2 regions of the Paenibacillus nuruki genome follow, and region 2 is predicted to be linked to the other one. Evidence: a T-box and tRNA genes for the amino acid it is inferred to sense, from the RefSeq annotation. Region 2 holds a T-box; the other holds one or more tRNA genes.
The links. A T-box is a leader RNA that pairs with one kind of tRNA and senses whether it is charged. The one in region 2 lies ahead of pheS (phenylalanine--tRNA ligase subunit alpha), so its partner is inferred to be a tRNA-Phe.
Positions count from the first base shown of each region.

Region 1: it has a tRNA-Phe gene. The T-box ahead of pheS (phenylalanine--tRNA ligase subunit alpha) is inferred to sense a tRNA for this amino acid. The anticodon was not compared.

Region 1 is NZ_OY725677.1:151,545-154,932, reverse strand. Features, by position in the region: gene RCP16_RS00835 (PspA/IM30 family protein) at 1-218, opposite strand, end outside; gene RCP16_RS00830 (hypothetical protein) at 510-833, opposite strand; tRNA gene RCP16_RS00825 (tRNA-Leu) at 1,217-1,296, opposite strand; tRNA gene RCP16_RS00820 (tRNA-Arg) at 1,353-1,429, opposite strand; tRNA gene RCP16_RS00815 (tRNA-Cys) at 1,449-1,522, opposite strand; tRNA gene RCP16_RS00810 (tRNA-Gly) at 1,541-1,615, opposite strand; tRNA gene RCP16_RS00805 (tRNA-Gln) at 1,645-1,719, opposite strand; tRNA gene RCP16_RS00800 (tRNA-His) at 1,728-1,800, opposite strand; tRNA gene RCP16_RS00795 (tRNA-Trp) at 1,832-1,905, opposite strand; tRNA gene RCP16_RS00790 (tRNA-Tyr) at 1,913-1,997, opposite strand; tRNA gene RCP16_RS00785 (tRNA-Thr) at 2,017-2,092, opposite strand; tRNA gene RCP16_RS00780 (tRNA-Phe) at 2,115-2,190, opposite strand; tRNA gene RCP16_RS00775 (tRNA-Asp) at 2,288-2,363, opposite strand; tRNA gene RCP16_RS00770 (tRNA-Met) at 2,371-2,444, opposite strand; tRNA gene RCP16_RS00765 (tRNA-Val) at 2,470-2,545, opposite strand; tRNA gene RCP16_RS00760 (tRNA-Glu) at 2,647-2,718, opposite strand; tRNA gene RCP16_RS00755 (tRNA-Ser) at 2,727-2,818, opposite strand; tRNA gene RCP16_RS00750 (tRNA-Asn) at 2,822-2,897, opposite strand; rRNA gene rrf (5S ribosomal RNA) at 2,951-3,067, opposite strand; rRNA gene RCP16_RS00740 (23S ribosomal RNA) at 3,130-3,388, opposite strand, start outside.
Region 2 is NZ_OY725677.1:2,819,213-2,822,600, reverse strand. Features, by position in the region: gene abc-f (ribosomal protection-like ABC-F family protein) at 1-1,684, shown strand, start outside; T-box leader at 1,769-2,071, shown strand; gene pheS (phenylalanine--tRNA ligase subunit alpha) at 2,166-3,179, shown strand; gene pheT (phenylalanine--tRNA ligase subunit beta) at 3,199-3,388, shown strand, end outside.

The sequences.
Region 1 (3,388 bases), 2.4 Mb from region 2:
TCTTCACGTTTTTGACGCATTGCTGATGCTTGATCTACATGTTGTTTCAATTGACGTGTGTGTTGAGTCACATGATGCTGTAATTGCTCAGCTTCTGTAATAGCACGCCGTGTCTCTAAAAGAAATTGGTCAATCATTCTCACAGGGTCTTGACTCTGTTCTAATCTTTCATTTAAAGTAGCCACTGTAATATCACGTACACGTTTAAAAACGTTCATGAATAATTGCTCCCTCCCTTGCTTGATCACAAGTGATCTTTTTTGATATCTACGTATATCTTACTTTCATTCTATCGAAAAAGTATGAATAACAGATGAAATCGAAGATCAACGATATCCTATTATTTTGTAGTGTAATAGATGACTATACTTGTAATGAACCACACTACTTTATAATAACGTCTTACTATATTTATATCGTAACATTCCAACTGCTTTATTAGAATGTTACCCATTCACAACCTCTACACCAACAAGATTCGATGATTTAAATAAAGAATGTATCTATATTTAGAACATTCGATCTTGTCGTTGCTGATGATGACGATTCTTCAACATCGAATAACCCCACCATACCAACGCGATTCCAACTACAGGGCCAATAATCCAAGATAACTTAGCAAATAGAATACAAGCACCTATAACCGATAATGTAATCCCCAAAAATCGACGTCCACTTTGTAATGCATAATAACCAAGTACAAGTAATGCGATTGGGATTAATAGTCCAATGAGATAACCGAGCAGACTATGTAACACCGGTACAAATTTGCCGAAAACCATTAATACACCAATGATAATCAATGCAAAAGCAGCTATACTTTTACGATTCATGCGCAAATGCTCCACCTCCTTTACTTAGATATTTGTATTCAGCATTTTTAATATTCATATTCTTAGATGTTAATACGTGACGAGATGTTCAATACCTCAAGACTGCAAAGCATCTAACGTGTTACTTTCATATCTGGCTGTAGCAAATGTTGTGTTTGCCTTATATACACATTGTAAAGTAGAAATCGATTCTGCAAAATGGACTACAGGTGGTTTTTTATCCTAGACCTTAGACGGGGACTACTTGTGCATTATCGAATTAACCTACAAATAAATCAATGTAATAGGAATTAAGCACATACTTCATACTAATTGTGAGGATCTATTTTAAAAGACAATAAAAAAAGCACCAGATCAAATGATCTAGTGCTTTTCTTTGTGTATGCCGGTGAAGGGACTCGAACCCCCACGGTTTCCCTCACGATTTTGAGTCGCGCGCGTCTGCCAATTCCGCCACACCGGCTAATTAAAAATGATACTATTTTGTTGTTGCTTCCATTTAGAACATAAGAGCTAAAATGGCGCGCCCTAAGAGATTCGAACTCCTGGCCTTTTGATTCGTAGTCAAACGCTCTATCCAGCTGAGCTAAGGGCGCAAGAATTTTAAAAAATAACTGGAGGCGCCACCCAGATTCGAACTGGGGATAGAGCTTTTGCAGAGCTGTGCCTTACCACTTGGCTATGGCGCCATATTATATTATAAAAGATGGAGCGGACGATGGGAATCGAACCCACGACCCTCGCCTTGGCAAGGCGATGCTCTACCGCTGAGCCACGTCCGCTTACACTTGATTGAAGTAGAAGTAAATAATGGCTGGGGATATAGGATTTGAACCTATGCATGACGGAGTCAAAGTCCGTTGCCTTACCGCTTGGCTAATCCCCAATAAAAAGGGCGACCGATGGGACTTGAACCCACGAATGCCGGAGTCACAGTCCGGTGCGTTAACCCCTTCGCCACGATCGCCATGCTATAAAATGAATCATTAATGTTATATTGGCAGGGGCAGCAGGAATTGAACCCACACTAACGGTTTTGGAGACCGTTGTTCTACCTTTAAACTATGCCCCTTCAAAACTGGTGGAGGCTGATGGATTCGAACCACCGAACTCGGAGAGAACAGATTTACAGTCTGCTGCGTTTGGCCACTTCGCTAAGCCTCCACATTAAATAAAAAAAAGATGGTGCCGGCGAGAGGATTTGAACCCCCGACCTACTGATTACAAGTCAGTTGCTCTACCAACTGAGCTACACCGGCAAGTGTTATACATTAATCTAAATGGTGGCTCGGGACGGAATCGAACCGCCGACACGAGGATTTTCAGTCCTCTGCTCTACCGACTGAGCTACCGAGCCGTAGTCTAATGTATTGCTGTGTGTCGACTCTTCTACTCAATCATGATGAGAACCATCTATTAATGTAGTGAGTTGATACTAGTTATTAAGCAATTAATGGCGGAACCGACGGGATTTGAACCCGCGATCTCCTGCGTGACAGGCAGGCATGTTAACCCCTACACCACGGTTCCAGATTAATTGCGGGGACAGGATTTGAACCTGTGACCTTCGGGTTATGAGCCCGACGAGCTACCGGACTGCTCCACCCCGCGTCATTGTTCTTACTATAAAATTCTATGGTGGAGGTTGACGGGATCGAACCGCCGACCCTCTGCTTGTAAGGCAGATGCTCTCCCAGCTGAGCTAAACCTCCATTGTGACACAAAACATATTATATCATTTTCTGATTACTTTTGTCAAGTCTTTTTTATAAGCAATGTTACTAAACTTAACAATATAATGATAGAAAAGATATGACCCGTAGGGGACTCGAACCCCTGTTACCTCCGTGAAAGGGAGGTGTCTTAACCACTTGACCAACGGGCCGTACATTGTGGCGGAGAGAGAGGGATTCGAACCCTCGAGACGCTTGTGACGCCTACACGATTTCCAATCGTGCTCCTTCGGCCAGCTCGGACACCTCTCCATATGGCTCCCCGAACAGGACTCGAACCTGTGACAACTCGATTAACAGTCGAGTGCTCTACCAACTGAGCTATCAGGGAATAGTCACCGTCTCCTCGGATTGCTCCTTGAAACGGTCAATCTGTACTGCTCTGCTTGGCAACGTCCTACTCTCCCAGGACCCTGCGGTCCAAGTACCATCGGCGCTGGAGGGCTTAACGGTCGTGTTCGGGATGGGTACGTGTGGAACCCCTCCGCCATCATTACCAAACAGTCAGGCTGTGTTGCTCCCTGAAAACTGAATCCGAAAACTGAAACACCGCGTTTGTAGATTTGGATAAGCCCTCGACCGATTAGTATTGGTCAGCTCCATGCCTTACGGCACTTCCACCCCCAACCTATCAACCTCGTCGTCTACAAGGGGTCTTACATACTGGGAAATCTCATCTTGAGGGGGGCTTCACGCTTAGATGCTTTCAGCGCTTATCCCTTCCGCACGTAGCTACCCAGCGATGCTCCTGGCGGAACAACTGGTACACCAGCGGTGCGTCCATCCCGGTCCTCTCGTACTAAGGACAGCTCCTCTCAAATT
Region 2 (3,388 bases):
TGAATTAGAACAGCAACTTCAAAATATTTCGGTTGAACAACAAGGTGAACTTTACAATGAAGTGCTAGAACAATATGGGAGTACGTTAGAAACGTATGAAAAAAACAACGGATTCCTATGGGAGATTGAAGTTGAAAAGCAATTGACAGTGATCGGCATTGCTTCAGAGCTATGGAATGTACCTTATACTCAGTTAAGCGGCGGTCAGAAGACCAGAGTACGTCTAGCCTCTGTGTTAACACGGGATACCCAGTTATTGATCTTGGATGAACCGACCAATCATCTGGATACCGAAACGATGGAATGGTTAGAAAAGAGATTACATCAGTATACAGGTACACTGTTATTTGTATCCCATGATCGAGAATTTGTAGATCGGATGGCAACGTCTGTCTGTGAATTAACTTCTACAGGAATGACCAAATATAAAGGTGGATACCGTGATTACCGTGAACACAAACAGCGTGAGTTACGAGCGCAGGAATCACTATACAAAAAGCAAGAACAACAGCGCAAAGCATTACAAGAATCGATTCGCAATTATCAACAGTGGTTTGAACAGGCTCATCATGCAGCAGGGAAGCAAAGTGAAGTAAAAATGGCTAAAAGCTATTATAGAGACAAAGCGAATAAAAATATTTCACGTTATCACGCCAAAGAAAAAGCACTGGAACGGTTAGATACCGAAAGTGTGCAAAAACCGCGTGCTACGGACAAAATGAATTTTGAACTAGAAGCTAGTGAGTTTAAAGGGCATACGTTGATTCGGTTGGATGATGTAAGCTTTGGTTATTCAAACCATTCAGATCAAGAAGATCAGCATAGTGATTATAGCAAACACGCTTTAATTCAACATCTGGATATGAATGTACAACGTGGCGATCGGATAGCGATTACAGGGCCGAACGGCTCGGGCAAAACAACATTGATCAAGCTACTCCTCGGACAATTACAACCTTCTAGCGGTGAGCTGTGGCATCATCCAGCATTAAATATAGGTTATTTTTCTCAGGAACTGGAAGGGTTACCTTTAGAAATGACATTACTGGATAGTCTATTGGTATTACCAGCGATGACACGAACAGAAGCACAGACGATTCTGGGTTGCTTTTTATTCCGTGGAGAAGATGTGTACAAGCAGATTGGTCATTTAAGTATGGGAGAACAGTGCAGAGTGGCATTAATCCGTTTATATTTTGGTGGTGCTAATGTATTAATTCTAGACGAGCCGACCAACTATCTCGATATCGCTGCCCAAGAAGTGATCGAGTCTGCGTTAGAACAGTATACAGGAACGATTATTATGGTTTCTCATGACCGGATGTTAGTTCGGCGATTAGCGATTCGTCTGTTGAAGCTGGAACGTGATCGTCCATATCAATGGTTTGAAGGCACTGTAGAAGAGTATGAAGCTGCTCAGGCACATCAGCAACAAGAAGTGCAAGCAGGTGGGGTAGAAGCGAATCAACAGCGTATGATGCTTGAATTGCGTCTATCTCAGTTATTATCTGGACTTGCCGATCAGAAAAAGACGAATCCTTCTATATCTCGATCAAGCGATCATTTGCCTAATGCTACACAATCGATTGAGAATCTCAACTTGGAACAGAACGGTAATGATCCAGTCTGGCAAGAAATTCAATCGTTGCGCAAAGAGTTAGCGTCCTATTCGTCTCAGTCTTAAATAAATAGAAAGTTCTTTTTGCATAACAATCGTTGACGGGAAGGCTGGTTATTTGTAAAATAGTGAGTATCTATTTTCACTATGACATCTGCAACGAAAGAGAAGAGTAAACAGTACTGTCGTACAGGGAGAAAATGCCATTAGATTGAGAGCATTTTTACAGAAGCAGACTGTTGAAGTTCACTCTGGAGCAGCGTTCTGAAATATAAGTGAGCTGTATGATTAAGCTGATCTATAGATTAGGAATAGCCGGTGTAACGATCCGTTATCGTCGTTTCGAGCGAGAAGCTTATAATCTACATGTGATTGATTTAGAGGAGACTCTATATTGAGATACAGATTATAAATTTCTAACAAGGGTGGTACCACGGTCTTTTCGTCCCTTAAGGGGAGAGAAGGCCTTTTTTTGTTGTTTTAATAAGGTTTACACACTGCGTGATAGGAAGAAAGGGGCTTAACAACGATGAGCGAAATCGTCCAAATGCAAGAACATTTGCTTGCTTTGAAATCCGAAGCACTGGAAGTATTAGAAAAAGTAGCCACACCGAAAGAACTAGCAGATCTACGTGTTAAATACTCTGGTAAAAAAGGAGCTTTAACCGAAGTTTTACGTGGTATGGGTAAGCTTAGTGCTGAAGAACGTCCTGTTGTGGGTCAAGTTGCTAATGAAGTGCGTGAAGCGATCGAAGAAGTGATCAATCGCAAACAAGAAGAATTTGTACGTGCAGAGACGAACGAACGTCTTGCTGCTGAAAAAATCGATGTAACATTGCCTGGTCGTGGATTGCCACAAGGCGGTATCCATCCGATCAACAAAGTAATCGAACAAATGGAAGATATTTTCCTGGGCATGGGATACAGCGTAGCTGAAGGTCCTCAAGCAGAAAGTGATTATTATAACTTTGAAGCATTGAATTTGCCGAAAAATCACCCTGCTCGTGATATGCAAGATTCTTTCTATCTGACCGATGAATTGTTGATGCGTACCCATACTTCTCCTGTGCAGATTCGTGCGATGGAAGCGGCTAAAGGAAAAGCACCTTTGAAAGTGATTTGCCCGGGTGCTGTATATCGTCGTGATGATGACGATGCGACTCACTCTTTCCAATTTTTCCAAATCGAAGGATTGGTGATTGATAAAGGGATTCGTATGAGTGATCTTAAAGGAACATTACTTCAATTTGCTCGTGAAATGTTCGGAGAGTCTACTGAAATTCGTTTGCGTCCTAGCTTTTTCCCTTTCACAGAGCCTAGCGTAGAAGTTGATGTTACCTTTGTGAAAAAGAATGGTGAACGCATCTGGATCGAAGTGTTAGGTTGCGGTATGGTTCATCCTAAAGTGTTAGAAATGGGCGGTTTTGACCCTGAAGTATATAGTGGATTTGCATTTGGTATCGGCGTAGAACGGATAGCTATTCTAAAATACGGCATTGACGATATTCGTCATTTCTACAGTAACGATATGCGTTTCCTCAAACAATTCTCACGTATCTAATATAAAGGAGTGAATAGCAGTGAAAGTATCTACACAATGGCTGTCTCAATATGTTTCTTTGGATCAAGTCACTCCAGAAGAACTAGCAGAGCGCATTACACGTTCTGGAATCGAAATCGATAGCGTTGAATACCGTAATCAAGGGATTACAAACGTTGTTGTTGGTTATGTGAAAAGTAAAGAAAAGCATCCAGATGCAGACAAATTAA